DNA from 4 places in the Streptomyces sp. RPA4-2 genome. Region 1 is predicted to be linked to each of the others. Evidence: riboswitches for the same ligand, from Rfam matches in the RefSeq annotation. Region 1 holds a riboswitch; each other region holds the start of a gene.
The links. A riboswitch is a leader RNA that binds a small molecule or an ion and turns the genes downstream of it on or off. The one in region 1 is predicted to bind cyclic di-AMP.
Positions count from the first base shown of each region.

Region 2: linked by a shared signal. The riboswitch ahead of HEP85_RS23320 (LysM peptidoglycan-binding domain-containing protein) and the one ahead of HEP85_RS33210 (M23 family metallopeptidase) in region 1 are both predicted to bind cyclic di-AMP.
Region 3: linked by a shared signal. The riboswitch ahead of HEP85_RS24200 (NlpC/P60 family protein) and the one ahead of HEP85_RS33210 (M23 family metallopeptidase) in region 1 are both predicted to bind cyclic di-AMP.
Region 4: linked by a shared signal. The riboswitch ahead of HEP85_RS19375 (M23 family metallopeptidase) and the one ahead of HEP85_RS33210 (M23 family metallopeptidase) in region 1 are both predicted to bind cyclic di-AMP.

Region 1 is NZ_CP050975.2:7,593,297-7,600,910, reverse strand. It holds gene HEP85_RS33230 (MBL fold metallo-hydrolase) at 1-225, opposite strand, end outside; gene HEP85_RS33225 (glutamate dehydrogenase) at 977-2,167, shown strand; gene HEP85_RS33220 (TetR/AcrR family transcriptional regulator) at 2,401-3,000, shown strand; gene HEP85_RS33215 (SGNH/GDSL hydrolase family protein) at 3,081-3,866, opposite strand; gene HEP85_RS33210 (M23 family metallopeptidase) at 4,143-4,988, opposite strand; cyclic di-AMP (ydaO/yuaA leader) riboswitch at 4,992-5,150, opposite strand; gene HEP85_RS33205 (tyrosine-protein phosphatase) at 5,717-6,514, shown strand; gene HEP85_RS33200 (DUF6126 family protein) at 6,561-6,677, opposite strand; gene HEP85_RS33195 (helix-turn-helix domain-containing protein) at 6,719-7,372, opposite strand; gene HEP85_RS33190 (aspartate aminotransferase family protein) at 7,554-7,614, opposite strand, start outside.
Region 2 is NZ_CP050975.2:5,331,875-5,339,488, reverse strand. It holds gene HEP85_RS23325 (polyprenyl synthetase family protein) at 1-670, opposite strand, end outside; cyclic di-AMP (ydaO/yuaA leader) riboswitch at 2,857-3,017, shown strand; gene HEP85_RS23320 (LysM peptidoglycan-binding domain-containing protein) at 3,021-3,788, shown strand; gene HEP85_RS23315 (HAD family hydrolase) at 3,950-4,777, opposite strand; gene HEP85_RS23310 (FAD-dependent oxidoreductase) at 5,064-6,266, opposite strand; gene HEP85_RS23305 (ATP-grasp domain-containing protein) at 6,295-7,566, opposite strand.
Region 3 is NZ_CP050975.2:5,518,480-5,526,093, reverse strand. It holds gene HEP85_RS24210 (M23 family metallopeptidase) at 1-427, shown strand, start outside; gene pcrA (DNA helicase PcrA) at 542-3,100, opposite strand; cyclic di-AMP (ydaO/yuaA leader) riboswitch at 3,394-3,566, shown strand; gene HEP85_RS24200 (NlpC/P60 family protein) at 3,574-4,734, shown strand; gene HEP85_RS24195 (tellurite resistance/C4-dicarboxylate transporter family protein) at 4,982-5,959, shown strand; gene HEP85_RS24190 (hypothetical protein) at 5,937-6,290, opposite strand; gene HEP85_RS24185 (NlpC/P60 family protein) at 6,696-7,614, shown strand, end outside.
Region 4 is NZ_CP050975.2:4,452,137-4,459,750, forward strand. It holds gene trmB (tRNA (guanosine(46)-N7)-methyltransferase TrmB) at 1-649, shown strand, start outside; gene HEP85_RS19365 (PrsW family intramembrane metalloprotease) at 714-2,147, shown strand; gene HEP85_RS19370 (aldo/keto reductase) at 2,157-3,101, opposite strand; gene HEP85_RS19375 (M23 family metallopeptidase) at 3,169-4,206, opposite strand; cyclic di-AMP (ydaO/yuaA leader) riboswitch at 4,218-4,375, opposite strand; gene HEP85_RS19380 (PP2C family protein-serine/threonine phosphatase) at 4,590-5,747, opposite strand; tRNA gene HEP85_RS19385 (tRNA-Met) at 6,042-6,115, opposite strand; gene HEP85_RS19390 (dihydrofolate reductase family protein) at 6,267-7,409, opposite strand; gene HEP85_RS19395 (MarR family winged helix-turn-helix transcriptional regulator) at 7,535-7,614, shown strand, end outside.

The DNA.
Region 1 (7,614 bases):
CGCGGGGGCGCGGCGGACGCGCTCCTCCTTGCGGAAGAAGACCTTCGCGAACTCGATCATGGAGCCGTCGGGGCGGGTCCGGGCACTCACCGGGTTCTGGAAGACCCCGTCCGCGAAATTCGGTGATCTGCGGATGCGCTCCAGGCGCTCACCGCCCGGGTCCGCGCCGAAGGCGGCGGGCTGCAGCGCGCGGAGCCCGGAGCTCAACGTACGGAAACCGGTCACGGTACCTCCAATGGAGTCGGTCAGGCCTCCCATTATGGTCGGCCCCTCGGGCGCCGGGACTCCGTCCTCGCGGGGTCACGGTGCGGTGTCCCCGGCACGCACACCGCGAGGACGGAGTCCCGGCGCCCGCACTGCCGGGCGCACGCGCCGGAGGGGCCCAGGGCCCGTATCTCGCAACCCCGCGGCCCCCTCTCTTCTTCCGCACCGGGGTACGGGATTTCGAGACGCGCGCACACGCCCTGCCCGACGCGGGGGAAGAACCGGCGCGCGAACCGGTACGGCCGGGGACGCGAACACCTCGGCCACCACCGGGGAGCCGCCCGCACCGGCACCCCCTCCCCTCGCTTCCGCGCACTCCCCCACCCCCCGCCACTGGTCCGTCCGGCGAATTGACACAGCCGGGCGACGTTCCGATACTGACCGACGATTCAGTAAAAGTTCCGGTGGAGGCGTTCGCGCCGGTCCGTGCGCGCCGGGAGGGACGAGGGACGCCCGACGTACTCACCGAAGCGGACCGTTCCCGAGCGGCGTCCCCTCCCGCCCGGGGGTCTGCCTGCACACTGAGTCGGTGCAGAAGTGGCCGGCGGGTCGCGATGCGATCGTCGCCGTGAGTACCGAGCCGGCCGGGAGTGGTCTCCGGTCGCCGCCGACCGCCCACGGACGGCGCGCCCGTCGACGGGCCGGCCCGCGCCCTCGCCGAGGTGCCGCGCACGCACGGACCCACCCTGATCACCGTCCACGAGGAGTACCCATGACCGCGCCTTCGACCGCGCCCCTGATCACACTCACCTGGACCGACCACGTCACCGGCCGCCCGGGCTTCCTCGTGGTCGACCGCCTGGTCCGGGGTGTCTCCAGCGGCGGGCTGCGGATGCGCGAGGGCTGCACCCTGGACGAGGTCGCCGGGCTGGCCCGGGGCATGACGATGAAGGAGGCCCTGCACTACAACCCCGAGGGCCGCTACATCCCGCTGGGCGGCGCCAAGGGCGGCATCGACTGCGACCCCCAGGACCCGGCGGCGTACGGCCTCCTGGTGCGCTATCTGCGCGCCATGCGCCCGTACATCGAGAGCTTCTGGACCACGGGCGAGGATCTCGGGCTCACCCAGGACCTGGTCGACCGGGCTGTCACGGAGGCGGGGCTCGTCTCGTCCATCCAGGCCGTGTACCCGCTGCTCGACGACGAGAAGAGCGCGCGGAGCCGTCTCGCGGACGCCTTCGCGGTCGAGGTGGACGGGATCGGGCTCGACGAACTGGTGGGCGGCTGCGGTGTCGCCGAGTCGGTGCTCGCGGCCCTGGACCGCGCCGGGGCCCCGTACCCGGGAACGCGCGTCGCCGTACAGGGCCTGGGCACCATGGGCGGAGCCACGGCGCGCTTCCTGGCGCGCGCCGGTCTCACCGTCGTGGCCGTCGCCGACATCAAGGGCACGATCGAGAACCCGGACGGACTCGACGTCGACACGCTGCTCGCGGCGAGAGACGCCTACGGGACGGTGGACCGCTCGGCGCTGCGCCCGGCCGACCGTGAACTTCCGGCCGACGCCTGGCTGTCGGCCGGCGCGGACGTCCTGGTGCCCGCGGCGGTCTCGTACGCGATCGACACCACGAACCAGGCCCGGATCACCGCCCGTTGGATCGTGGAGGCGGCCAACATGCCCGTCCTGCCCGAGGCGGAGGACCTGCTAGCCGCGCGCGGGGTCCTCGTGCTGCCGGACGTCGTCGTCAACTCCGGTACGAACGCCTGGTGGTGGTGGACCCTCTTCGGTGACATCGGCGCGGACGCGGACGAGGCGTTCGCGTACACCCGGCGCTCCATGCGCGCTCTGATCGACCGGATGCTGGCCCGCGCGGAGGCCGACGGGACGACGCCGCGGGCCGCCGCGCACGCCATCGTCGCCGACCGACTGCCGGTGATCGCGGAACGGTTCGGGTGGTACCGCTGACCCGGAACCGGGCCTCCGTGGCCGGGCTCCCGGGCTGAACTCCCGCGCCGGGTTTCCTGGCCGGACTCCCTCCGGGCTCCCGCCGAGACCCCGCGTGCTCCCGTCCAAGCCACTTACGCGCGGCCTGAGTTCCTGGTGTCCGGGGGGACAGGCCGTGTCCGGATCGGCCATCGGTTCGTCGTCCGACCCGGGCGAGGCACTAGGGTTGCCGCGTGGCAAGGGTGCGGTTGAGCGTGGCGGAGCGGCGTCAGGAGTTGCTGCGGGCCGCCATCGGACAGATCGAGGCACGGGGCGTGGCGGCGGTACGGATCGCCGACGTCGCCTCGTCGCTCGGCGTGAGCAACGCGTTGGTGCTGTATCACTTCTCCACCAAGGAGAAGCTGGTCGCGGCCGCGTTCACCCATGCCGCCGAGGACGACCTCGCCCATCTGCGCAAGCTGCTCGGGCGTCGTACGTCCGCGCTGCGACGGCTGCGCGCGGCCGTCCGCTGGTACGCGCCGACCGGCCAGGCCAAGGGCTGGCGGCTGTGGATCGAGGGCTGGGGCGCGGCCCTGCGCGAGCCCGCGCTGCGCGAGGTCACCCGTGATCTCGACACGCAGTGGAAGGCCGCGATCACCGAGGTCATCGCGGAGGGAGTGGCCGGCGGCGAGTTCCGGTGCCCGGATCCCGCGGGGGCCGCACTGCGGCTGACGGCGCTGCTCGACGGGCTGGCGGTGCAGATGACCGCCTATGCGGGCGCGGTGTCGCGGGCGCGGGCCCAGGAGTGGGTGGACGACGCGCTCGCACGGGAGTTGGGTCTCGACCGGGCGGCCCTCACGGCGGCGTTGCGCTGAGGCGCCCGCCCCGGCGCACCGCCGCCCGGGGCAGCCGCCCCCGCGGTCCCGCCCGTCGGCCGCCCGATGTGTCACCCCGCTCAGGCGACGGACCCGATGCGCAACTTGATGTCGTCCGGCGAGAGGCTGCCCTTGGCCGCCACGTGGTCGCCCGAGGACTCCCCACGCAGCCTTCGTCCGATCCACGGCACGAGGTACTCGCGTGCCCAGTGGATGTCGTCGCGCCGCACCTCCAGCGTGCCGCGGGGCGGCAGGGGAGGCCAGGGCTGGTCCGGGTCGGCGGGCACGTCGAGGCCGAGGACCTGGCCGGCTCGCAGCGCGACCCTGGTGTGGCCCTCCGGAGACAGGTGCAGGCGGTCGCCGTCCCAGGCGCGCCGGTCCTGGATCGTCTTGAGGGACCACAGGTCGAGGACGGGACAGCCGTAGCGGTCCGCGATGGCCCGTACATGCCCGTTGTACGTGGCGATCTTGCCGCGCAGGTGCTTCAGCACCGGGACGCCGCGGGTGTCGAAGCCGGTCGTCACCATGACGGAGCCGACGGCGGAGGTGAGGTCGGCGACCGCGCGCTCGAAGCGCTCCGCGACCTCGTCGGGGTCGGTGCCGGGCCGGATGATGTCGTTGCCGCCCGCGCAGAAGGAGACCAGGTCCGGGGCGAGTTCCTTGGCCCGCCGGAGCTGGTCGTCGATGACCTGGTCGAGCAGCTTCCCGCGCACGGCGAGGTTGGTGTAGGTGAAGTCGCCTTCCGGCTGCCGGTCCGCGAGCAGTACCGCGAAACGGTCCGCCCAACCGACGAAGGCTCCTTCGGGGCCGGGGTCGCCGACGCCTTCGGTGAAGCTGTCCCCCACCGCCACGTACGACCCGATCACCGCTCTGTTGTCACTCTTCGAATCGTCTGCCACATCGAGCCATGATTCACCTTGGGATGTGAGCTACGCGACCGTAGGAATGGGTTGACGGGTGGTGAGATAAGCCACTCATAAAGAATGGCCGAAATCCGGAATAGCGCTCTCTCAGGCGTGGTTGAACAGCCACCACGCCTGGAAGCCCGTGATCCGGAAAGGGCGCCGGCCGCGGCAGTGACGGGACGCCGAGGGCCGGACCCCGTGGAGCGTGGGGTCCGGCCCTCGGGACGTGTGGGGGCGTCAGGCGACGACGACACCGTGGGAGCGCAGGTACGCGACCGGGTCCACGTCCGAGCCGTAGACGGGGGTCGTGCGGATCTCGAAGTGCAGGTGCGGACCGGTGACGTTGCCGGTCGCGCCGGAGAGGCCGAGCTTCTGCCCCGCGGTCACGGTCTGCCCCGCCGAGACGGAGAGGGCGGACATGTGGGCGTACTGCGAGTACCGGCCGTCGGCGTGCTGGACGACGACCTGGTTGCCGTACGCGCCGCCCCAGCCGGCCGAGACGACGGTGCCCGCGGCGACGGACCGGATCGTGGTGCCGGTCGGGACCACGAAGTCCACACCGGTGTGGTAGCCGCTGGACCACATGCTGCCGGGCACCTTGTAGCCGGTGCCGATGGTGGCTCCCTCGACGGGCAGGGTGTACCCCGCGTCGGCGGTCTTGGCCGCGGTGGCCGCTTCGACGGCGGGCCGCGCGGCGCCGGCCGTGGCGCTCTGCCCCTCGATCGTGAGCTTCAGACCAGGACTGATGTGCGCCGGATCGCCGCCGACGACCGCGCGGTTGTCGGCGTAGAGCTTCTTCCAGCCGCCGCTGACGTGCTGCCGGTCGGCGATCTTCGCGAGCGTGTCACCGGCCTTCACGACATAGGTCTTCGCCGTGGACTTCTCCGCGGCGGTTCCGGCAGGCGCGGAGACCGTCGTGATCTTCTGCACGGCGGACGGGACGGCGGTCACCGGGGCCGCCGCATGGGCGCAGACGGCGCCCATCAGCGGCAGTGCGAGCGCGGCACCACCGGTGCCGACCACGGCGATCGAGCGGGGCAGACGCAGGAATTTGGGACGACGGTGCTTACCCTTCGCGGGCATGGCGCATTTCCTCTCCGGCGCCTGCGAGGTGAGCTGTCGGGTGCGGACTGGAGATGTCCGGCCGCGCGGCAGCGCGGCTGTACCCCTAGCCGTTCCGAAGACCGGAACAGGCGCGATACCTGTGGGTCCCCCGCTCCTGCCGTGTACGGGTGAGTGTGGATTCCGGGCGGCGGCAGGATTGGGCGTCCGTCCGGATTGAGGGCGAACGTAAGCGAGGGGGGAGGGCGTCGACAACTGTCCGCGATCCCCATACGCACCCCTTTCTTGATCGATGTCCTGATTGACCGTCACCCTCCGTGCGCGGGGACCCCTTCGACCCGGCGATCCGCCGGGCCGCGCGGGCATCCCGGGGGGAGAAGGTCGCAACGCATCGTCACGCATATGACGCTGCTCACGCACGTCACCCCATAAGGCCACATTCCAGGACGAGTTGCACTCAATGCATCATTTCCACCAAAACGGTCATATGCCACTGAATCGGATGACCGGTGCATCGAGATCCCCACACGGTCCCGCGGCCCGCCGCGCCGACCCCTCCGTCGTTCCGCGGCCGCGCGAGGACGAGGGTCGTGAGGTGCTCCGGCACGGACGTCATCAAGGCCGCCCACCTCGGAGGCAGCGCCCGTGGACGACTCATCGCCCAAGGTACCCATGTCGTATCGTCGGGAGGCGATTCCCGTCGGCGAGCAACGAGGAGCGGTGCCGACGGCCCTATGGGAGGAGCCCCCGTGACGCAGCAGGTCCCGTCGACCGAGCCGGAGCTGGCCGGAGTGCGCAACTTCCGAGACGTGGGCGGCCTGCCCACCGTGGACGGCCGGCGGGTACGGTCCGGGCGGCTGTTCCGCAGTGGCCACCTCGCGCACGCCACGAAGGAGGACGCCGCGTTCCTCTCCTCCCTCGGACTGCACACGATCTTCGACTTCCGCAACGCCTCGGACCAGAAACTGGAGGGACCGGACGTCGAGCTGCCCGGCGTACGGAACGTGAATCTTCCGCTGACCGACCCGGCCGACGGCAGCGAGTTCTGGAAGATGGTCCGTGACGGCGAGCTCGACCAGCTCCGTGCCCACCTCGGCGACGGCAGGGCGGCGGACCGGATGATCGGTTCGTACCGCACGATCATCACCGAACGCACGGCGGAGCACTCCCGGGTGCTGCACGCCCTGGCCGAGGACAGCGTGCCCGCGCTCATGCACTGCGCGGCGGGCAAGGACCGCGCGGGGCTGTCCATAGCGGTGACGCTGCTCGCCGTGGGCGTCGAGCACGACGCCATCGTCGCCGACTACCTGGAGTCGAACACGCGCCACCGCCGCTACAAGGTGCACCGCAACGGCACCTCGGACACGGCCCGCTCCCCCGAGGTCATGGAGCTGCTCAGCCCGCTGTTCGACGCGCGGGCCGAATATCTGACGGCGGCCTTCGAGACCATCGAGGAGACCTGGGGCGGCGTCGACGGCTATCTGGAGCAGGCCCTGCGTCTCACGCCCGAGCTGCGGGACCGGCTGCGCGACAGGCTCCTCGACTGACGTCCACGGGCCGCGCGGCTGTGCGCCGCGCGGCCGTCCGCCGGGCCTACTGGTTCTGCGCCCCCAGCGTGAACAGCAGGTAGATGAAGGCCGCGAAGAGGTGGCCGACGGCGACGTAGATGATCAGCCGCACCCACAGCGCACGGGGGAACTTGTCCTCCATGGACCGCCGGGGGCCGGGCTCCGTGGGTTCCGCGGGTTCCGTCATGACGTCTCTCCCAGGGTCGGGTGCGCCGTCGCCGGGCCGAGGCACAGCGCGGCGGCGGGGCTCTGCAGCAGGGTGTGTACGAAGAGGAGATCGGCCCCCGCCTGGTCGGCGGCGGCTATGCGGTGCGGGGTCAGCGAGTCGAAGTGCGCGCTGTCCCCGGGCGCGAGCACCTGCGTGGTGTCCCCGAGGCGCAGCCGCAGCCGCCCCTGGAGGACGTGGAGCCACTCCTCGCCGGGATGGACGCGCACGATGTCGCCCTGGGAGCCGTAGGGGACGTGCACCCGCAGTGCCTGCATCCCGCGGCCCGGGGAGCCGGCCTGCCAGTAGGTCCAGCCGCCCGCCGCGGTCGGCTCCATGTCGGCGGCCCGGACGATGGCGTCCCGTTCGGCGGCCCTCTCGCCCAGCAGCTCCGAGACCGTCGTACCGTAGATGCGGGCGAGAGCGAGCAGCATCGGCAGCGAGGGCTGGCGCTGCCCCGTCTCCAGCCGGGAGAGGTGGGCGGCCGAGAGCCCGGCGGTGCGGGCCGCGGCCTCCAGGGTCAGTGAGGCACGTCGGCGCAGCTCACGCAGGTGCGGCGCGACGACGGGCAGCAGGTCGGCTGTCCCGGTCTCGGGCGGCGTGTCCGCCGCCCCCGGCTCGATGGGGCTCATGCACTCCATTGAGCCGCACTATTGCCTCTCGGGCAAATTTCTTGCCTCAGAGGCAAAGAGATCATCGACGGGTCCGATCAAGGGGGCCTCCCGCCCCGCCCGCCCTCGCGCACCGCCTCTTACGGCGCCTCCGTCCGGTCCCGTCGGGCAGGCGGCGCCCACGGGACCGGACGGACCTGACCTAGCGGTTCGCCACCGCCTGCTTGACCAGCGTCTTCCCGAAGTCCCACATCAGCCCGCCG
Region 2 (7,614 bases), 2.3 Mb from region 1:
CCAGCACGTCGTCCGCCAGCTGGAAGGCCACGCCCAGCCGCTCCCCGTACTGCGTCAGCACGTCCACGACCGTCTCGTCGGCCCCGGACATCATCGCGCCGAACCGGCACGCCACGGCGACCAGCGAACCGGTCTTGCCGCTGAGCACGTCGAGGTAGTGCTCGACCGGGTCCCGCCCGTCACGCGGACCCGCCGTCTCCAGGATCTGTCCGGTGACCAGCCGCTCGAACGCCTCGGCCTGGACGCGGACGGCCTCGGGCCCGAGGTCGGCCAGCGTGTGCGACGCGCGCGCGAAGAGAAAATCGCCGGTGAGGACCGCGACCGAGTTGCCCCAGCGGGTGTTCGCGCTGGGCACCCCGCGTCGCGCGTCGGCCTCGTCCATCACGTCGTCGTGGTACAGCGTGGCGAGATGGGTCAGTTCGACGACCACGGCCGAGGGCACGACACCCGGCGCGTAGGGGTCACCGAACTGCGCCGCGAGCATCACGAGCAGCGGACGGAACCGCTTCCCGCCGGCCCGCAGGAGATGCTGCGCGGCTTCCGTGATGAAGGGGACCTCGCTCTTGGTGACTTCGAGCAAGCCCTCCTCGACAGCCGCCAATCCGGCCTGGACATCGGCTTCGAGAGCCTGGTCCCGCACGCTCAGCCCGAACGGCCCGACGACGGTCACGAGAGGTTCTCCTGTCTGCTGACGATCACATGGCGAACTCGGTCGATCATTCGGTCGATGACACGGTTTGTCGATGTGTCGCTGCCATCACTCAAGTCAGCGTATCCGGTCACGTTTCGATCACCACGAGCGCCCACCGTCCCCACTGTCGACTTCCTCCCGACTTCCCTCTCCCCCGGCGTCCGATGCCCCCGAGAGGCAGGCGGCCCCACGCAGTCCCACGTCTGGGCGGCGGCCTACCACGAACGGTATGTTCCTGATGGGCCGGTATGGCAGTAGATAAACCGAATCACCCGTGAGCACCGAGAACAGCATGTACACCCGTACGGCGTTCCCCTACGAGACGACTCACGAGGACGTCTGGATCCCTCCGGCGGACGGCACCCGGCTGTACGCAGGCCGCGGGACTCGCCCACGTCGCCCGACCGCCGACCCCGCGCACGCCGGCCAGGTGATGTGGCGCGACATCCGGGTGAACCGCCCGGAGACGGTGGACCCGTTCATCCATACGTGGCTGTCGCGCCCGGCCCAGGACGCGTACGGGGGCGACGGCGGCGTCCACGGGGGCGGCTCCGAACCGTGCGGCCGTCCCGGCGGTGGGCGGTTGGCGCGACCCGCAGCGGGTTGGCACGACCCGCCGCGCGACTCGGTACCGCGCCTGATCCAGAGCCTCCCGCCGGGCCCGGTGCTGCCGGAGCCCTTTCCGCGCCCCTACGTCATGGACGCGCGCCCACCAGCGACGACCTGCGCCTCCCTGCCCGGCCGCCGGGTGGGCGTCACCCCCTGGTCCTCCCCCTTGGTCACCCCCGTCGCGTACGCGCTCCGGGGTGCGCCGGTGCTCGGGCGCTCCCCTCAGCACACCGGCGTGGACGCGGGTCGCTTCCGCCCCGGCGGAGACGACGCGGACCTGCCGCCGGACCACCGGGAGGGTCGGGGCCGGGTGATCGCCCCGGTGTGCGACGCGGCCCTTGACGGCGCCTCGACCCTGGTCACTCGGGGTGCCCCGCACCTGTCAGTGCGCGACCGCCGTGATCGGGCGGCCCCCTCGAAGCCGAGCACTACGGAGAACGTACGTTTCGACCTGACCGCCATCGGCTGCGCCGTCCCGCCCGGCCGTCACGCCCCTTCCTCCCTCTGCCCCTCTCCTCCTCCTACCGGCCCTGGCTTTGGCCAGAGCCGGGCCCGGAGGCCGACTTCACCTGCACCCGTCGGCCAGTTCCCTCGAACGCACGTTGCAGGCAGGGGAGTTCGACCCCGCGATCACACGAAGCCGTCCCCGCCACTGCGGCACCCGTGCCCGTCCGGACGGCCTCGACCACACGGAGGGCGCGCGGGGGGCGTACTCCGTCCGGGAAGCCGGACCTCTGAGCACCCGCGCCCGCTCCTCCCGGTCGATCCGTCCGCGTCGTCCGGGACCGGCCTGGGACGCGCGGGGCGAGTCCCGCTCCGAAGTCACCTGCGGCACAAGGGACTTCACCCTCCAGCGAGCTGGACCCGCGAGGGCGGCGACGAGGTGGCCTCCATCGGACGCGGAGGCGGCGGATCCCACTCGCCGCGGGCCGAAGCCCCGGCAGCCTCCTCGGCGGCCCCGCGGGACAGAGCGTGGACCGGTGAATCCCTGACGGACCCCGGCGAGGGACACCCGCCCGCTCTCGCGGACGGGCAGGAGAGGGTCACGCGCTTCGGCATCACGCGGGCGGATGCCCCGGACAGAACCAACAGGGGCCACACGGCCCGAAGTTCAGCCCTCATCCCGGCCCGAAGCGGCACGCACATCCCGAACACCGGCCCTACGGACTCCACTTCAGGGCCGCCGAGGGCCGGCTCCCCACGGCGACCCCTGCACAGACCCGTCCGTACGAACGGTGCGCACGGCTCCGACCAGGGGCTCAGCGGCCTTTTATTCGCGCCTTATATGCCCGACTTGCCGCCATTGCCGCTTTATTCCTGCCGGATCGAGTGAGTTGGGTCACGCGCGAAGGTCATCCACCTCGCGAGCCCGTCCAGCGACTACCCGTTTGCATAAGCCAAGTTGAGCGAAGCATTCCGGATTAATCGGGCAATTCATCCGCCCTTATGTCCTGGTGAAAACGATCTACACCGCGACATCAAGGCTTGTTTCGGACATGTGCTCTCGCATACCTTCACGTCACTCCGGACGGACCGCCCAATCCTGCCGCCGACCGGAACCACACCCGACCACACACGCACGGCAGGAGCGGGGGACCCAGGTAAGCCGCCGATCCGAAGTTCGGAACGGCTAGGGGTGAAGTCGCACTCACCGTGCGGCCGGGCAGCTCCCGCCCGAACCCGACAGCTCACCTCGCAGGCGCCGGAGAGGAAACACGTCATGGCCGCAGCAGGTAGACACTGCCACCCGAAGACTCGCAGCACCCTCGTTCGCGGCATTCTCGCTGCGGGCACGGGCGCGGCGGTACTCGCCCTCCCGCTCCTGGGCGCCACCTGCGCACAGGCCGCCACGGGCGCCTCCGACGTCCAGCTCGTCACCTACAAGGTGGTCACGGGCGACACCCTGGCCAAGATCGCGCGGGAGTACCCCTCCAGCGGCGGCTGGAAGAAGCTGTACGAGGCCAACAGCGCGGTCATCGGCCCCAACCCGTCGGCGCTCCGCCCGGGCCTCACCCTGACGGTCGGCACGAAAACCGTCCAGAACGCCACAAAGTCGGCAAAGGTCACGGCGGCGGTCGCCAAGACCACGAAGTCCACGAAGTCCACGACCACGGCGGCCAAGACCACGGCGGTCAAGACCGCGACCACCGCCGCCGCGAAGACGTACACGAACGACCTCGACGGCTGGATCAAGCAGTCGCTGGACATCATGGCCAAGAACGGAATCCCGGGCACGTACAACGGCATCCACCGCAACGTCATGCGGGAGTCCTCCGGAAACCCCAAGGCCATCAACAACTGGGACTCCAACGCCGCCGCCGGTATCCCCTCCAAGGGCCTGCTCCAGGTCATCGACCCGACGTTCAAGGCCTACCACGTGCCCGGCACGTCCATGGACTCGTACGACCCGGTCGCGAACATCACCGCCGCCTGCAACTACGCCGCGGCGAAGTACGGCTCGATCGACAACGTCAACGGCGCCTACTGACCGGACGCCACGAGACCGGGGTGCCGGACCGGACTTCCGGCACCCCGGGAAGCCAGAACGACGGGCGACCGGGGCAACGGGGGTCCGTAGCCCCGGGTAGTCGGGGCCACGGGTAACCAGGGCCACGGGTAACTGGGACCACGGCTTACCAGGGCCACGGGTTACCAGGGCCACGGCGCGGAGAGCGGGAACAGCCGCTCCAGCACCACCGCGATCCCGTCGTCCTCGTTCGACAGCGTCACCTCGTCGGCCACCGCCTTGAGTTCCGGGTGGGCGTTGGCCATGGCGACCCCGTGGGCGGCCCAGTCGAACATGGGGATGTCGTTGGGCATGTCACCGAAGGCGATGGTGGCTTCGGAGGCCAGCCCGAGATGGGCGGCGGCGAGAGCAAGGCCCGTCGCCTTGGTCACCCCGCATGGCTGGAGTTCGACCGTGCCGGGCCCCGACATGGTGACGGTGGCCAGGGAACCCACCACTGCCCTGGCCGCCGCGGCCAACTCGTCGTCGGACAGCAGCGGGTGGCGCAGCAGCACCTTGCTGATCGGCTCCGTCCAGAGGTCGTCGCGGCGCCCGACCCGTGCCGCGGGAAGCGTCGGGTGCGGCATCACGTAGCCGGGCTCGATGAGTGTCAGTCCGTCCACGCCGTCCTGGTCCACCGCGGCGTACAGCAGCCCGACCTCCGCCTCGATCTTTCCGAGCGCCGTCTCCGCGAGTTCCCTGTCCAGGGTCACCGACCACAGCAGACGGTCCTCGCTCGCGTCGTAGAGCTGCGCCCCCTGCCCGCACACCGCCAGTCCCGCACCACCGAGTTCACCGAGGAGCGGGCGCACCCTCGGCGCCGGGCGCCCCGTCACGACCAGATGGCGGGCGCCCGCCTCCACCGCCCTCGCCAACGCCGCCCGGGTCCGGTCGGAGAGCGTGTCGTCGCCGCACAGCAGCGTTCCGTCCAGGTCAGTGGCGATGAGTGAATATGCAGTCGGAGCGGCCATGATCCGAAGAATACGGATCCGACGACTCATCGGCCCGGCGTGAACCGGACGACGTCCGGTATCCCGTCAGCAACGCCGTTCACCGCACGGGCCACGCGCGCCCGACGACGTCACACACACTCCGATCCGCCGTGCCGGGCGCCCGAGAGCGCCGCGACACCGGCTTCAACACCCGCCGTGGACAGGCACGTTACGGAACGCGCACGGCCGGTCACCTCTCGGTGGCGTCGGGGCCGTGGCCCCCGCCACCGCCCCGCCCGCCGGACACCCGACGCCGTACGCCGCCTCAACCGTGAGCCGCCGCCAAGTGCCTGGCCAATCGCGGCGAAGCGAACTCCGTCCCGCACACGAACCGCATCACCGGCCCGTACGAGGCCGCCGCCGGCAACCCCGTGAAGTACAGCCCGGGCACCGAGGACCGGTATCCGGCACCGAGCTTCGGGGTGCCTCGGCTCACCGCCAGCTCCGTCCGCAACGCGTGTCCCAGGAAGTCCATCGCGGCGATGTCGACGCGATAGCCCGTCGCCGCGATGACGTGGTCCGCCGCGAGCTCCTCGGGCGCACCGCCCAGGGTCCGCACGGAGAGCACCGGGCGGCTCCCGGAGACCGAGGCACGCTCGATCCGGGCGATCTCGCTGACCTCGACCTTGCCCTCGAAGCGGTCCCGGAGCCACCACGCGCCGAGCGGGCCGAGCACCCGGCGGACGAGATAGTGGCGGGCTTCGGCGGGCAGGTAGCGGTAGGGGTGCGGGTAGTAGCTGAGCGCCCACAGCGACCAGGCGCGCCCGAAGGGCGACTCCGGGCGCAGCTTCGGCTGTCCCCAGGGCGGTGCGCCGAAGGCGACCCTGCCCCGGCCCCGGGACACCACGCGCACCTGCGCGCCCGCCTCCGCCGCCAGCGCGGCCGTCTCCAGGGCGGACTGTCCCGCGCCGACGACGATCAGTTCCCTGCCGGAGAACCGGGTGAGGTCGTGGTGCTGGGAGCTGTGCGAGACGGGGCCGGTGGGCGCCGGTCCGTCCGCCGCCGCCTCACCGAGCTCGGGCGGCAGATGGGCGAGGCCGTACAGTCCGGTGGCCACGACGACCGCGCGTGCCGTGAACGACTCCCCCGAGTCCAGCTTCAGCTCGAATCCGTCGGCGCCCCGTCGGTCGACGGAGACGACCCGCACCTGCTCCAGCTCGGGCACGAGCTGCCGCTGGAACCACTCCCCGTAGGCGATGAACGTCTCGACCGGGATGATGTCCTCGTCCGTGACGAGCCGCGGTATCCCGGCGGCGTCGCAGTAGTCACGGAGTGTGTGGCCCGGCTGCGGGGCGTCGATGCTGGAAGCGGCCGGGGTCGATTTGAGGAGCATCCCCTCGGGCATGTGGTCGCGCCAGCTCACCATGGGCCGGCCGAAGACACGCACCGGAATGCCGCGCGCCCGCAGATGGGCGGCGGTGGACAGGCCGAACGGGCCCGCACCGATGACTGCTACCGGATGAATCACGAAGTCCCCTCCCCAGGACGTTCTTCCGTCACTTCGTGGTCGTACTGGTACTGCTGCCGCGGCGGTTGGTCCGCCACAGCTGGTACAGATGTCTCGCGCCCGGCCGCACGAAGCGCGCGAGCATCGTGAAGAACGGCCGCAGGTCGTCACCCGCGAGCCAGGCCAGCTCCGTACCGCTCGCGCGCGCCGGCGCGTGCGGGGTGGTGTAGCCGCTGCGCCGGTAGGCGAGCAGGGCCGGCAGGTCGATGTTCTCCACGATGTACCGGTGGCCGGCCCGCTGTTCCCCCTCGGGAACGGTGCGCCCGGTCAGGTCGAGGTGCATGGCCCGGACGACGTCGATCCCCGACTCGTTCTCGAAGAGCCGGAACTGCGCGCCCATGCGGGGGTTGAAGTCGAGAAGCTTGTACTGCCCGTCGCGGCGGTCGAAGCGCAGGTCGAGGTCGATGACGCCGCTGAAGCCGATCTGTTTGATGAAACGTGCGGCGAGGTCCGCGAGTTCCGGATTGTCGACGACGTACGCGTTCGCCGTCATGCCCGCGTGCGGTGGCCAGGAGCGGACTTTCACGCCCGTGAACATCGCGAGCGGCGTCGAGTCCGCGTCGAAGTACGCGTGCACGATCCAGTCCTCCGCCTCCTCCCTGGGCAGGTACTCCTGGAGGATGACACCCGGGTTCCCGCCCCAGTCCCGGGCGAGTGCCAGCAGCCCCTCCCGGGTCGCGATCCTCGTCGTCCCGTTGACCGCGGGCCGGCTGCGGCGCACGAACGCCTCCCGGTTCTTGGCCACGAGAGGGAAGCGGGCCGAGGCGGCGAAGCGCTCGATCTCCTCGTACGACTGGGGAAAGGCGGCCGCCGGACTGGGAATGCCGTGCTCCACGCACAGCTCGTGCAGGCCCTGCTTGCTGGCGAGGCGGCGGGGCAGTTTGGCGTCCACCCGAGGAAAGAGAAAGCGCTCCGCGAGCTCCTCCTGGTGTTCCGCTATCAGGACGGCGGCCTCCTCGTCCGTCGGGACGAGCACCGTCGGCCGCCCTATGCGACGGCCGATCCGCAACAGCCCCTCGACCAGGCGCTCCGGCTCCTCCGTCCCCGTCGTCGGCCAGACGAAGGCACGGCGCAGATAGCGTGAGGCCGCGGCAGGCGTGTAACGGTCCTCGGTGATCGCGTACATCGGTATGCCCAGGCGGCCCAGGCTCCGGATGGCGCCCACTCCTCCGTGGTGCAGCGGATAGTCACCGAATTTCACTATCAGCCCGGGAACGTCCCGGTCGGCGTCGACCGGCACTCCACTGACGCCCCTGGCCACGGGTCCCCCACGTGTCCCCCCTACGGACCGGACCCACCCCGTCCATGT
Region 3 (7,614 bases), 2.1 Mb from region 1:
CGCGGCGGCCCGCAAGGAGCGGCTGCGGCCCAAGTTCGTCCTTCCGGTCACGCAGAAAGGACTCAGCGCCTACTTCGGTCAGGCGGGGGTCAACTGGATGTCCGTGCACACCGGCATCGACTTCCCCGTGTCGTACGGCACGACGGTGATGGCCGCGACGGACGGAACCGTACGGACGCAGTGGAACAGCGCGTACGGGAACATGGCCATCCTCACCGCGAAGGACGGCACGGAGACCTGGTACTGCCATCTCTCCAGCTACAAGGTGCCGTCGGGCACCGTCGTGAAGGCCGGTGAGCAGATCGCGTTCTCCGGGAACTCCGGGAACTCGACCGGGCCGCACCTGCACTTCGAGGTCCGGCCCGCGGGCGGCGCGGCCATCGACCCCCTGCCGTGGCTGCGCAGCCACGGCCTGGACCCGACGTGAGCCCCGCCGTGCCCCACTCTCGGTAAACCCACCCGCCGTGACTCACCCGCCGCGGTCCACCGCCGGGCTTCGCGACCGGACGGGAAGCCCCGCCCGGCCTCCGAGCCTCGTGGACTAGAGCTTCTCCACCGGCGCGTACCGCAGCAGCAGCCGTTTCGGCTTGGGCTCTCCGAAGTCGACCGTGGCCTCCGCGTTCGCCCCCGTGCCCTTCACGCCGACCACCGTGCCGAGCCCGAACTGGTCGTGGGTGACCCGGTCACCCACCGCCAGCGAGACGACCGGCTTCTCGGACGCCCCGCGGCGCGTCGCGAAACCGGAGGCCCCGGACGCCGCGGACCGCGAGCGCGAGGACGACAGCGAGGACGACAACGAGGCCGCCACGCCCGAGACCGGGCCGGAGGGCACCGGAGCCGTCGCGCCCGTGCGCTTCCACTCCAGATGCGTGTCCGGGATCTCCTCCAGGAAGCGGGAGGGCGGGTTGTACGAGGGCTGGCCCCACGCGCTGCGCATGGACGAGCGGGTGAGGTAGAGCCGCTCCCGCGCGCGCGTGATGCCGACGTACGCGAGACGCCGCTCCTCCTCCAACTCCTTGACCTGCCCCAGCGCACGCATGTGCGGGAAGACGCCGTCCTCCATGCCGGTGAGGAACACGACCGGGAACTCAAGGCCCTTGGCGGTGTGCAGGGTCATCAGGGTGATGACGCCGTTGCCGTCGTCCTCGTCGGGGATCTGGTCGGAGTCGGCGACGAGCGCGACCCGCTCCAGGAACTCCGAGAGTCCGCCGGCCGCCCCGGCCGCTCCAGCCCCACCGGCCGCTGCGCCCCCGGCAGCCGCTCCGGCACCGTCCTCGCCCCGACCGGACTCCTGCTCGAACTCCAGTGCCACGGCCGCGAGTTCCTGGAGGTTCTCGATGCGGGTCTCGTCCTGCGGGTCGGTCGACGCCTGAAGCTCGGCGAGATAGCCGGTGCGCTCGAGGACCGCCTCCAGGACCGTCGCCGGGCCCGCGCCGGACTCGACGATCGTACGGAGGTCCTCCATGAGCGTGTTGAACCGCTTCACGGCGTTCGTCGAGCGCGCCGCCATGCCGTACGCCTCGTCGACGCGGCGCAGCGCCTGCGGGAAGCTGATCCGCTCCCGCTGCGAGAGGGCGTCGATCATCGCCTCGGCGCGGTCACCGATCCCGCGCTTGGGGACGTTCAGGATCCGGCGCAGCGGGACGGAGTCCTCGGGGTTGGACAGGACCCGCAGGTAGGCCAGGACGTCCCGGACCTCCTTGCGCTCGTAGAAGCGGACACCGCCGACGACCTTGTAGGGCAGGCCGACGCGGATGAAGATCTCCTCGAAGACACGGGACTGGGCGTTCGTCCGGTAGAAGACCGCGACGTCGCCCGCCTTCGCCTCGCCCGCGTCGGTGAGACGGTCTATCTCGTCGGCGACGAACTGTGCCTCGTCGTGCTCGGTGTCGGCGACGTAGCCCGTGATGTTCGAACCCGCGCCCGCGTTCGTCCACAGGTTCTTGGGGCGGCGCGACTCGTTGCGCTCGATGACCGCGTTGGCCGCGGTGAGGATCGTCTGGGTGGAGCGGTAGTTCTGCTCCAGGAGGATGGTCGTCGCGTCCGGGTAGTCCTCCTCGAACTGGAGGATGTTGCGGATGGTCGCGCCGCGGAAGGCGTAGATCGACTGGTCGGCGTCGCCCACGACGCACAGCTCGGCGGGCCCGAGGTCTCCCTCGGCCGGCGGCACGTCCTCGGGGCGGTCGCCGCTCGCCGGGCCCACGAGCTCCCTGACCAGGGCGTACTGCGCGTGGTTCGTGTCCTGGTACTCGTCGACCAGGACGTGACGGAAGCGGCGGCGGTAGTGCTCGGCGACGTCCGGGAAGGCACGGAGCAGGTTGACCGTCGTCATGATCAGGTCGTCGAAGTCGAGGGCGTTGGCCTCGCGCAGCCGCGACTGGTACATCGCGTAGGCCTGCGCGAGGGTCTTCTCGAAACCGTCGGCCGCCTGCCCCGCGAAGTCCTCCTCGTCGATCAGCTCGTTCTTCAGGTTGGAGATCTTCGCGCTGAACGACTTCGGCGGGAAACGCTTCGGGTCGAGGTCCAGGTCGCGGCAGACCAGGGCCATCAGGCGCTTGCTGTCGGCGGCGTCGTAGATCGAGAACGAGGACGTGAAGCCGAGCCGCTTCGACTCGCGGCGCAGGATGCGCACGCACGCGCTGTGGAAGGTCATCACCCACATGGCGTTGGCGCGCGGGCCCACGAGTTGCTCGACGCGCTCCTTCATCTCGCCCGCGGCCTTGTTCGTGAAGGTGATCGCGAGGATCTGGCCGGGGTGGACATGGCGCTCGCCCAGCAGGTGCGCGATCCGGTGGGTGAGCACCCGGGTCTTGCCGGAGCCGGCGCCGGCGACGATGAGCAGCGGGGAGCCGGAGTGCACCACGGCCGCGCGCTGGTTCTCGTTCAGCCCGTCCAGCAGGGCCGCCGGGTCCACGGCGGGCCGGTGGGCGCCGTCGCGGTAGTACGCGTCGCGGTCCGGGGGCACGTCGAAGCGGCCGCCGAACAGGTCGTCCGGAAGCGGCTCCGCCGACTCGTCCTCGGGCGGCGGCGGGGGCTCTTCCTCATGGGCCCCGGAAGGCTTGAGGTCCGCCAGGAAGCTGTCATCAAAGAGGCTGCTCATCGCTCTCCGAGTCTAGGCGGCCGCACTGACAACCCGCCGCCACCCCGGAAACTGGGCCGGATTTCCCACGGGGTCCGGAGCGAAGTGCCATGGAAACCGGGCCGCCCTTCCCGCACCGGCGCGCCCTCACCTTGCGACGTCACGCCGCTACCGTCGGCCACTCCGGGTGTCCCGGCGGCTCAGGTCACGAAAATGTATCGGGCATATCGCACATCAAACTTCACAGAACACTTACGCGTTGGCTAGCGTGCCGGGCAGACCGCTCGACAGCAACCGGCGAACGTCGCCGGGCCGGGCGGCCTCCGCCGAGTCCGGCGCGCCCGTGCGGCGACCGGAGCCGGGGACCCAACCGACTTTGGGGTGAATCGGTCCCACCGCCCCTGGGGCAAGGACCGTAGGGCAAACCTTCCGGAAGCACCCGCCCGAACCCGACAGCTAACCCGGTAGGCGGATGACGGAAGGAGTCGCCTCTCTTGGCGTCGCACCGCAAGTGGAGTCCGCCGGGCACACGCCGGACGGGCATACGGACCCCGGCCCTCGCCACGGCCGCCCTGACCTCCGTGGCCCTGCTCTCGCAGACGGCCGTCGCCGCACCCTCGGCAGAGCCCCGGCCGAGCCTCGAAGAGGTCGAGAAGAAGGTCGACGACCTCTACCACCAGGCCGAGACGGCCACCGAGAAGTACAACGCGACCAGGGAGAAGACCGCCAAGCAGCGCAAGCGCGTCGACTCCCTCCTCGACGACGTGGCCCGGCGCACCGAGAAACTCAACACCGCGCGCGAGGAGCTGGGTTCGTTCGCCGCGGCGCAGTACCGCACCGGGGCGTCCGCACCCGGCAGCGCGAGCCTGCTGCTGGCCGACAACCCGCAGGACTACTTCGACCAGACCCAGTTGATGAACCGTCTGACCACCCGCCAGAAGGCGGCCGTCGACGACTACGTCACCGAGCAGGCAGCCACCTCGAGGAAACGCGGGGAGGCCTCCCGGAGCCTGCGGACGCTCACCACGTCGCAGGACGCGCTCAGGACCTCCAAGGCGGACGTCCAGGGCAAGCTCGCCGCGGCCCGCGAACTGCTCTCGAAGCTGACCGCCGACGAGAAGGCGCGGCTCGCCGCGATCGCGCGGAAGAAGCGGGAAGCGGCCGACCGCGAGGCGGCCGAGCTGGCGGCCCAGCGGGCCGCGGCGGAGAAGAAGGCCCGGGAGACGGAGCCCCAGCAGGGCACGTCGTCCGGAACCACGGGGACTTCCGGGACCCCGGCCACCGACTCCTCGTACGCCACCAAGGCCGGCAAGGCCATCGCCTTCGCCCGCGCCCAGATCGGCAAGCCGTACGTGTGGGGCGCGACCGGGCCCGGCTCGTACGACTGCTCCGGTCTCACCCAGGCCGTCTGGAAGGCCGCCGGCGTCACCCTCCCGCGTACCACCTACGACCAGGTGAACGCGGGCACCACGGTCCCCCTGTCCGCCATCGAGCCCGGAGACCTGGTCTTCTTCTACGACGACATCAGCCACGTGGGCCTCTACATCGGCGACGGGATGATGATCCACGCCCCCAAGCCGGGTGCGTACGTCCGCGAGGAGTCGATCTTCTACGCCGGCGAGTCGATCATCCACAGCGTGGTGCGCCCGGCCTGAGCGCCCGGCGCGGGGCACGCGCGCGTGAGGCCTCCCGGGCTCCACGCGCGCGTGCCCGCGCCCCGCGTCCCCCGCATCGCCGCTCCCCGCATCGCCAGTAACCCCCATCCCCTGCGCCCCGCCCCGCGCCCCTACGTCGTCCCCGTGGCCCCACGACCCTGCGCCCCCTCCCCGTTCCCGTGTTGCCGTGCCCCCGTGTCAGCGCGCCCCGCGGGCAACACGCTCGGAGATCCCTAGCATCGGGGCCATGCCAGCCACCTCGCCGCCCCGCAGCCCGTGGGTCCGACTCCGCACCTGGTGGGCGGAGAGCCCGCCCGCCGCCGCGGCCGCCGTCCTGGCCACCGGCATCCTCTCGGTCGGGCTGCACGAGACCGGTGACGAGATCCTGTCCCGGATCGCGCTGGTCCTGGCGGCCGTCACCTGGCTCGGGTTCGCCGTGGACTTCACGGTCCGCCTGCTGCGGGAGCGGGAACGGTGGCTGGCGGAGGCCGGCACGCCGAGCGCGCTCACCGGGGTCGCCGCGACCGCCGTACTCGGCACCCGGCTGACCGACCTGGGGTGGCTCGGGGCCGCCGAGGTACTGCTCGCGCTCGCCGCGGTGCTGTGGCCGGGGCTGCTCTACCTGCTCGTACGAGGGCTGCGGCTCCGTATGCCCGGAAGCGTGTTCCTCGGGTGCGTGGCCACACAGGGCCTCGCGGTGCTCGCCGCGTCGCTCGCCGAGGCCGCGCGCGCGGACTGGCCGGCGTACGCGGCACTGGTGCTGTTCTGGCTGGGGTTCCTCGTGCTGTACGTGGTGGCGCTGACGTGCTTCGACTTCCGGGAGACGGCCACGGGGGGCGGCGACCAGTGGATCGCCGGCGGCGCGCTCGCGATCTCGGCGCTGGCCGCGTCGAAGCTGGTCCTCGCCTACCAGGCGGACGGCTACCTGTGGAACTACGACGACTACGGCGTGATGCGCTGGGTGTCCCAGGCTCTGATCATGCTGACGCTCGCCTGGTACGCCGTGCTGGCCGTCGCGGAGCTGCTGTGGCGGCGTCCGCGGTACGACGTGCGGCGCTGGGCGACCGTGTTCCCGATGGCCATGACGGCGGCGGCGGCCCTGTCGGTCGCGGACGCCGTCGGCTTCGCCTGGCTCAGGGGGCTCGGGCAGGTACTGCTGTGGATCTCGGTGGCCGCCTGGCTGCTGGTGGCGGCCGGAACCATCAGGTCCACAGCACCGCGATGAAGATGTTCGCGGTCGTCAGCAGCCCGACCAGCCCGAACAGGCCCTTGTCGACCTTCTCGTCGTCCCGCTTCACATAGACCAGCCCGAGGATCACGATCAGCAGGGCCAGCTTCACGCCGATCTTGACGGTGTTGACCGGGTGGTCGTCGGCCTGGTTCAGCCCGACCAGGACGACACCCGTGACCAGCATGGTCAGCGCGCCGTGCAGCATGGCGGGGACGAACCGGGCGGTGCCCCGGCCCATCGCCTTCATCTGGGTGAGGAAGCCGCCGAGCAGCGAGGCGACGCCGATGATGTGCAGGCCCACGAAGAGATGGATGAGTACGTCCATGGGGCCGGAGCCTAATCGGCCAGGGGTGTCCCCCTTGGCACCGGCCCACCCTTTGGCGACCCGTAGCACCTGAGAGTCCCCGATTGTCCCGGAACCGTCCCATCGGTCATCACCCTGTGTGAAGTCGCCGGGGCAGGACCGGGATCACGGTCACATGAGGTCACCCGGCGATCCAGTTACGCCAGTTCCGTACATGGTGTTACCGAGCCCTCGCACTCAGGTTTAGCGTCCTCCACCAGGTGCCCGGCTCCCCACCGCCGCCCGGGCCAGGGGCGGCAGTCGGACACCACCGCCGAGAAAGGTCCGGCGGCGACCCGCTCCCCCTGTGTGGGCCGTCGCCGGACGCCTCACCGATGACCGCGCTCTCCCCGGCGGTCACGTCCCCCGGGAAGGATGTGGGCCCTCGTGGCAGCGCACCGCAAGCCCAGACAGCGCTCACTCGGCGGCCATACGGTCCGCACGGCCGCGACCATCGCCCTCGCCGGCGCGGCGACGACGGCCGGATTCGAGGGCACCGGGCACGCGGAGCCGCAACTGTCCCCGGCGCAGGTGAAGGCCAGGGTCGACAAGTTGTACGAAGAGGCCGAGGTCGCCACGGAGAAGTACGACGGGGCGAAGGAGAAGGCCGACCAGGCGTCACGGCGACTGCACGACCTGCGCGACGAGACGGCGCGCAAGGAGGACCGGCTCAACGCGGCGCGGAACGCACTCGGTTCGATCGCCGCGGCGCAGTACCGCAGCGGAGGCCTCGACCCCGCTCTGCAGCTCGCGCTCTCCGATCGGCCCGACGAGTACCTGGACGGGGCCGCGTTCGCCGAGCGGGTCGGTGACCGGCAGGCCGGGGCGGTAGCCCGGGTACGCAAGCAACTGCGGGAGATCGAGCAGTTGCGCGGGGCCGCGCACGTCGAGCTGGCGTCGCTCACCTCGCGGCAGGCGGAGCTGAAGCGGGCCAAGCGGACGATCACCGGAAAACTGGACTCCGCGCGGCAGCTGTTGTCGCGGCTCACCGACGAGCAGCGGGCGCGCCTCGGGGCGGCCGGCGGTGCGGCGGACACGGTCGGGCACGCCTCCCGCTCCGCCGCGCGGGACCTGGGCCCGGCGCCCTCGTCGCCCTCGTCCGGCTCCGTCGCGGCCCCCAACTCCCGTGCGGCCGCCGCCGTCTCCTACGCCTACGGGAAGCTCGGCAGCCCCTACGTCTGGGGCGCCACCGGGCCCGACGCCTTCGACTGCTCGGGCCTGGCCCAGGCCGCCTACCGCTCGGCGGGTGTCCAGCTGCCACGCACGACGTACTCCCAGATCAACGCGGGCCGACGGGTCTCACGCT
Region 4 (7,614 bases), 3.1 Mb from region 1:
GGCGGACGCTCTGCAGCGGCTGTGGCCCAAGTGGGGTCTCGACATCGACGGGCAGCGCATCATCGACCTGGCCGAACTGTTCGGTGCCGACCTTCCCGTCGTCCTCGAGATCGGCTTCGGCATGGGCGAGGCCACGGCGCGGATGGCGGCCGAGGACCCGGGGACGGGGATCCTGGCCGTCGACGTGCACACCCCCGGCCAGGGCAATCTGCTGAACCTCGCGGACCAGAACGGACTGGCCAACATCCGGGTCGGCAACGGCGACGCGATCATCCTGCTCCGTGAGATGCTCCCGCCGGACTCGCTGAGCGGCCTGCGCGTGTACTTCCCCGACCCCTGGCCCAAGAAGCGCCACCACAAGCGCCGGCTGATCCAGCCGGAGTTCCTGGACCTCGCCGCGACCCGCCTCGCGCCGGGCGCCCTGGTGCACTGCGCGACGGACTGGGAGCCGTACGCCGAGCAGATGCTGGAGGTGCTGACCGCGCATCCGGAGTTCGAGAACACCGCGCCGGACGGCGGTTTCGCGCCTCGTCCGGGCTTCCGGCCGCTGACCCGTTTCGAGGGCCAGGGGCTGGAGAAGGGTCATGTGGTGAACGACCTGCTCTTCCGGCGCGTACAGCACCGCGAGCAGCACACTTCGGGCGACTGACACCCCTGCGGACCGCCTCCGGCACCGTCGCGGGCACCGCCCCTGCCTCGTTAGGGTCAATGCCGTGGCCACCTTTCCCGCGTACCCCACGCACCCCGGCGCTCCCGGCGGCGCGCCGCCCGCGGGTCCGCCCCGGCACCCGCACTGGTGGCAGCGATGGGGGCGCCTCCCTGCTCGAGGGCCGAGAGCTTGGGGGAGGGTGCGCTACGGCGCGCTGACCATCCTGCTCGCGCTCGCCGGTCTCGTCATCCTGGCCCTGGTGCGCCGGCAGACCGGTACCGAGGGCTTCCTGGTGGGCCTCGGCCTCGCCGTGCTGCCCGTCCCGCTCCTTCTCGCCGCGTTCCGCTGGCTGGACCGGGTCGAGCCGGGCCCCTGGCGGAACCTGCTCTTCGCCTTCGCCTGGGGCGCGTGCGCGGCGGCGCTGATAGCGATCGTCGCCAACAGCTTCGCGACCCGGTGGATAGCGACCGCCACCGCCGACCCGGCGAGCGCCGACACCCTCGGCGCGACGGTCATAGCCCCGATCGTCGAGGAGTCCGCGAAGGCCACCGCCGTGCTGCTGGTCTTCCTCTTCCGCAGACGGGACTTCACCGGGATCGTCGACGGCGTGGTCATCGCCGGGGTCACCGCGACCGGCTTCGCCTTCACCGAGAACATCCTCTACCTCGGCACCGCCTTCGGCACCGACCAGCTCAGCGGCGAGCACGGCCTGGCCTCCGTGACCGCCGCGACCTTCTTCGTCCGGGTCGTGATGGCGCCCTTCGCGCACCCGCTGTTCACCGTGTTCACCGGCATCGGCTTCGGGATCGCGGCGCTGTCCGCCGAGCGCCGACGCCTGCGCCGCTTCCTGCTGCCGCCGGCCGGACTGCTGCTCGCGATGGGCATGCACGCGATGTGGAACGGCTCGTCGAGCTTCGGGGAGTACGGGTTCTTCGCGGTGTACGGCGCGTTCATGGTGCCGGCGTTCGGGCTGCTCACCTTCCTCGTCATCTGGACGCGGCAGCGCGAGCTGAGGACCGTCCGCGCCGAACTCCCGGCGTACGCCGTCGCCGGGTGGCTGACCCCGCCCGAGCCGTACGTACTCGGTTCGATGCGGGCACGCCGGCTGGCCCGTCGGTACGCGGCCCATCACTTCGGCAGGGCGGCGGCACGGTCGGTCGCGCGGTACGAGGCCTGCGCGACCTCGCTCGCGTTCCTGCGGCACCGGGGGCGCAGCGGCCGTGCGGGCGCCGATTTCGTCGTACGGGAGCGGGAGCTGCTCCACGAGCTGTGGCACCGCAGGGAGGTCGCCCGCCCCTCCCTCGCGTACGCGGCACGGGTGACGGCCCCCGCCGTCCCGGTACCGCCGCCGCGGCCCGCGTACGGCCCCGGGTACGGCCCCGGCTACGGCTACGGCTACGGCTACGGCTATGTGCCGGTGCAGCCGTCACCCCGGGACGGACGGCCGTACCCGGACCCGACAGCCGCCCGCCCGGTGTACGGCCCCTACCGGCCCTGAGCGCAGGGCTCAGGCCGACGCCTCCGTCAGACGTGCCACTTCGTCGTCCTTCAGCGTGAGGTCCGCGACCGCGAGCAGCTCCGGAAGCTGTTCGACGGTTCGTGCGGAGGCGATCGGGGCCGCGACCGTGGGCCGGGCGGCGAGCCAGGCGAGGGCGACGGTGGCGACCGAGACGTCATGGGCGTGGGCGACCTCGTCGAGGGCGTCGAGGACACGCGGGCCGCGCTCCGTCTCGAGGTGCTTGCGCGCGCCCTCGGCCCGCGCCGAGTCGACGGTCGTGCCCGGACGGTACTTGCCGGTGAGGAAGCCGGAGGCGAGGGCGAAGTACGGGACGGCGGCCAGTCCGGTCCGGGAGGCGACCTCCTGGAGCGGGCCCTCGTAGGTGTCGCGCGAGACGAGGTTGTAGTGGGGCTGGAGGACGGTGTAGCGCGCGAGGCCCTCGCGGTCGGAGAACTCCAGGGACTCCGCGAGCCGTTCGGCGGAGAGGTTGGAGGCGCCGATCGCCCGGACCTTGCCGGCCCGTACCAGCTCGTCGAGCGTGCCGATGATCTCCTCGACCGGGACCGAGGTGTCGTCGAAGTGGGTGTAGTAGAGGTCGATGTAGTCCGTGCCGAGCCGGCGCAGTGACGCGTCGGCCGCCGCCCTGATGGTGTCCGGGGCGAGCCCCTTGTACTGGGGATGGGCGCCGGCCTTGGTGGCGAGGACGACATCGGAGCGGTTGCCGCGCGCGGCGAACCACTTGCCGATGATCGTCTCGGACTCGCCGCCCCTGTTGCCGGGGACCCACGCCGAGTAGCTGTCGGCGGTGTCGACGAAGTTGCCGCCCGCGGCCGCGTACGCGTCGAGGACGGCGAAGGACTGCGCCTCGTCGGCGGTCCAGCCGAAGACGTTGCCGCCGAGGGCGAGCGGGAAGACCTCGATATCGGAGGAACCGAGCTTGCGGAGAGGAGTCATACCCCATTTCAACAGTCGTACCGGACGACCGCATTCCGCACCCGCCGTGCTCGTGGCGGGCGCTGGATCAGGGGTTGATGCCCTTGCTCTGCAGCCACGCCATCGGGTCGATCGCGTCGCCGCCGCCGGGGTGGACCTCCAGGTGGAGGTGCGGCCCGGTCACGTTGCCGGTCGCGCCCACCCGTCCGATGACGTCGCCCGTGCCCACCTTCTGCCCCACGCTGACGCTGATGGACGACTGGTGGCAGAACCACAGTTCCGTGCCGTCGTCGAGGGTGAGGATCGTGCGGTAGCCGTACGAGCCGGCCCAGCCCGCCTCCGTGATGGTGCCGCTGTGGACCGCCTTGATCAGCGTGCCCGTGGGGGCGGCGAAGTCGAGGCCGGTGTGGTAGCCGGAGGACCACATGGAGCCGGCGTCACCGAAGCGGGAGGTCAGGGTGTACGAGGAGGTCGGCAGCGAGTAGCTCTTGGCGAGCTTCGCGAGGCGCGCGGCCTCGGCCTTCTGCTTGGCCTCCGCGTCCGCCTTCTTCTTCGCGGCGGCTTCCTTGGCCTTGGCCTCGTCCTGCTGTTCGGCGGCCAGCGCGACCGCCTTCTTCGCGGCGGCGGTCTCGGCGGCGGCCTGGACCGCGCTGTCGACCTGGTCCTGCTGGGACTCGGCCTGCTCCATGATGCGGGCCCGCAGCGCCTCGCCGGCGTCCGCGTTGCCCTGCGCGGCGTCGGCGCTGGTGAGACCGGCGCCGGTGAGCGGGGTGGAGGAACCCTTCGGCGTGCTGGAACCGCCGTCGGACATCAGGGCCTTGGCCGACTGGGTGACCGAGGAGAGGTCGGGCAGCGAGATCGACACGGGCGGCTTGCCGGGCGCGGCGGTGGCGATGCCACCCGCGCCAACGGCGGCCAGGACACCGACGCCGAGGACGGTGGAACTGCGGGCGAGCCCGCCTCCGCGCTGCTTGGAGACGCGGTGCCGGCCGCGGACGGGAGCGACGGAATCCGCGGTGGGGTTCCACTCCTCCCAGGGGCCCTCGTCGTCGCCGCGGGAGTAACCGAAAGTCTGGGTGTCGTTCGGCGCGAACGAAGTGGGCTGGGCAGGCCGGTTGGACGCCACGTGGGCGCGCTCCTTTCCTTCCTTCTCGCCTACCGGGTTAGCTGACGGGTTCGGAGCAGGAAGGTCTCCTACGCGCGTCAACCCACGGTGTCTCCACCGTGAAAGACGCTCGATTCACCCCAAGTTGGTGGTTCCCCGGTTCCCTCGCGGGATTCGGCGCGTGCGCACGGAGCCGTCTCTTGTGACGGCTGGGACGACCGCGCTGCGTTATCGAACGTTAATAGACTCGGGTACCGGATTCCAAGCCGTTCGTACGGATCATTAACCACTCTTGGCCAGGACTTACGGGGCATGAGCGGGGGAAAACGGGCGAGTTGACCCGCCCTCCCGCACGCACCTGTTTTTGACCGTGTGTCAGTTGTTACGCGGAGGAGTACCATCCGCTACCCCTCGTGACAACGATCAAGGAACTCCGTCGCCCGCGGGGGACGCCGCACGGCGAGCAGTGCCATGTCGTCCGCGAGCGCGCCGCCGGTGTGCCGGCCGACCCCCGCCGCGAGCTCGGCCAGCAGGGCGTCCGGGTCGCTGAAGGTCCGTCCCGCGAGCCGCTCGGCCGGATCGTAGAAGTTCCCGCGGCCGTCACGCGCCTCGGACAGACCGTCCGTGTGGAACAGGAGCGTGGAGCCGGGCGGGAAGTCCGCCGTAACCGCGCGGTCGGGCCAGGAGCCCAGCTCGCCCATGCCGAGCGGCAGCGCGGGGTTCGTGGCGGCGAGCGTGAACAGCGTGCCGTCCGCGTGCAGGAGCAGCGGTGACGGATGGCCGCGGTTGACGATCCTGACCACGTCGCCCCCGTGCGGGATCTCCGCGAGGACGGCCGTGGTGAAACCCTCGAAGGCGTCCAGGTCCTCGCGCCTGGTGCCCTCGCGGGCCAGCGCGCGTTCCAGCCGCTGCGCGACCGCCTCCAGCGCCGTCTCCTGCTCGGCCGCCTCCCGGAACGCCCCGATGACCACCGCGACGGCGGCCACCGCGCCCATGCCCTTCCCGCGGACGTCGCCCACCACCAGCCGTACGCCGTGCGGGGTGTCCTGCACGGCGTACAGGTCGCCGCCGATGAACGCGCCCTCCTGCGCGGCCTCGTAGCGTGCCGCGACCGCCAGGCCGCCGATCCGGCCCTCGGGTTGCGGCAGCACGGCGCGCTGAGCCGCCTCGGCGATCTGGCGGGCCGAGGCGAGCCGTTCGTCCGAGCGGCGGACGAGGATGTTGATGAGGACGGCGAGGACGACGACGGTCGCCACCGTGGCGACCTCGGTGATCGCGCCGATCCCCATGTGGAGGCCGAGCCTGAGGCGGCATGCGAGCAGCGCGGCCAGCGTCATGGCCCCCGTGAGGAGGGTGCCGCGCAGCGCGAAGATCGGCGCGGCGACGAGCGGGGCGGCGGTGAAGAGCGGTGCCGCGGTGAATCCGGGCGGGGTCAGACAGTCGTAGACCACCGCGACGACGACGAGCAGGAACGGCAGCGCCCGCACCAGGGTCCAGGCGTGCGAAATCCGGCGAGGGTCCGGGTCCGGCGACGGTTCGTCCCCCAGCCCCGGATCGGGCACGGGGCCGCCGGACCGCCGTCCGCCCGACCGGCCGTAGGACCGTCCGGCCCGCCGCGCACCTCCTCGCTGCCCCACCCGTCCAGGTTTCCCGGACCGGGGGGAGGGGGCCAGCGGTGTGGACCGACCGGGGGACGGCCCTTGCTTCCGTACGGGCGTGTCGAAGAAATCAGGGACCGGAAACACCAGGGACCGGAAACACCAAGCACCGACAACACCAAGGCGCCCTAGAACACCAAAACCCGGAAACGCCAAAGGCCGGAACTCGTGAATCCGAGTTCCGGCCTTGGCCTTGAGTAGCGGGGACAGGATTTGAACCTGCGACCTCTGGGTTATGAGCCCAGCGAGCTACCGAGCTGCTCCACCCCGCGTCGTTGAAACCAGTGTACGCCATGTTCGACCCCCCGAGCACACCCGTTCACGCACGCCCCACGACCAGGTCTCTTCTCCTCCGGATCCCCTGCGATTCCGCCCCGCTCGCGACCGTCCACGACCGGGCACCGGCCGCCGGAAGCCCCTCCGTCAGGCGGCTCCGAGAAGATGCCGGTTGGGTGCCGTGGCCCGCTCCTCGAACTCCGGGAGCACGACGACGTCCGCCCCCGCGGCCACCAGCAGCCCGTTGCCGTCCGCGCCCGCCACGAAGGTGTCCGGCTCCCGCCAGGCGGTCACCACCCTGCGCACCCCCGCGTCGAGGATCAGCCGGGCGCAGGGTGCGGGCCGCGAGGCCCGCCGGGCGCACGGCTCCAGACTGCTGTAGACGGTCGCGGACGCCAGCCGCGGATCCCCGGCGGCGATCTTGGCGAGTGCCGCCTCCTCGGCGTGCGCGACGGGGTCGCCCCCCTCCCGCGAGTGCCCGCGGGCCAGCTCGGTGCCGTCCGCGGCCACCACCACCGCGCCCACGCTGAACGCCGTCCTCGACGGCGGGCACAGCGCGGCCAGCTCGCACGCCACCCCCAGCCAGTGCCGGTCCGCCGCGGAGGCGAGCGCACCGGTGCCGGGGGCCGTGGGGACGTAGCGGATGAGGACGACGTCTCCCACCGCCCGTGTCTCCACCAGCCGCATCCGTCCGGGCGGGTATCCCCCGGGCCCGAACAGCCGTGGCGCGTCCGCCTGTCCCACGAAGAGCGGCGCGACGGCGAGCTGGAGCTCGTCCGCCAGGCCCTGCCCCATCAGCTGGGTGTGCACCCGCCCGCCGCCCTCGACCATGAGACGCCGCACCCCCCGTACGTCATGGAGGTGTTCGAGCACGGCGCGCCAGTCCAGCTCGGCCCCCGTCGCCACCACGTCGACGGCCGGACCGCGCAGGACCTCGGTGGCCCGTACGGCCCCCTCGTCCGTGGTGTAGACGATCTTCTCGCCGCCCGTGTGCCAGAACTGCGCGTCCGGGTCGAGGTCGCCGGACCCGCTGACGGTGACCTTCAGGGGGTAGGCGGGGCGGCCCGCGGCGACCCGGGCCGCCCGCCGCTCGGCGGAGTTGACCAGGAGCCGGGGATTGTCCGAGCGGATCGTGCCCGCGCCGACCAGGATCGCGTCGCTGGACGCCCGCACCTCGTCGACCCGGTCGAAGTCGGCCGGACCCGAGAGCAGCAGCCGTTCGGGGCCGGTGTCGTCCAGGAAGCCGTCGAGGGAGACGGCGGCGGACAACAGGACGTAGGGATGGGGCATGGGACGCTGCCTCCGGCTCCGAGCTCTGCGCTCTGGGCTGCTAGTGACTCAAGTAGGGGTTCGAGTAGCGGTTCAGCGGTGATTCAGCAGTGGTTCAATTTTTAAACAATACCTAGACTGGCGACATGACGACCCGCTGGCTCACCCCCGCCGAGCAACGCGCCTGGCGCTCGTACATCGCCGCCGTCTCGCTCCTGGAGGACAC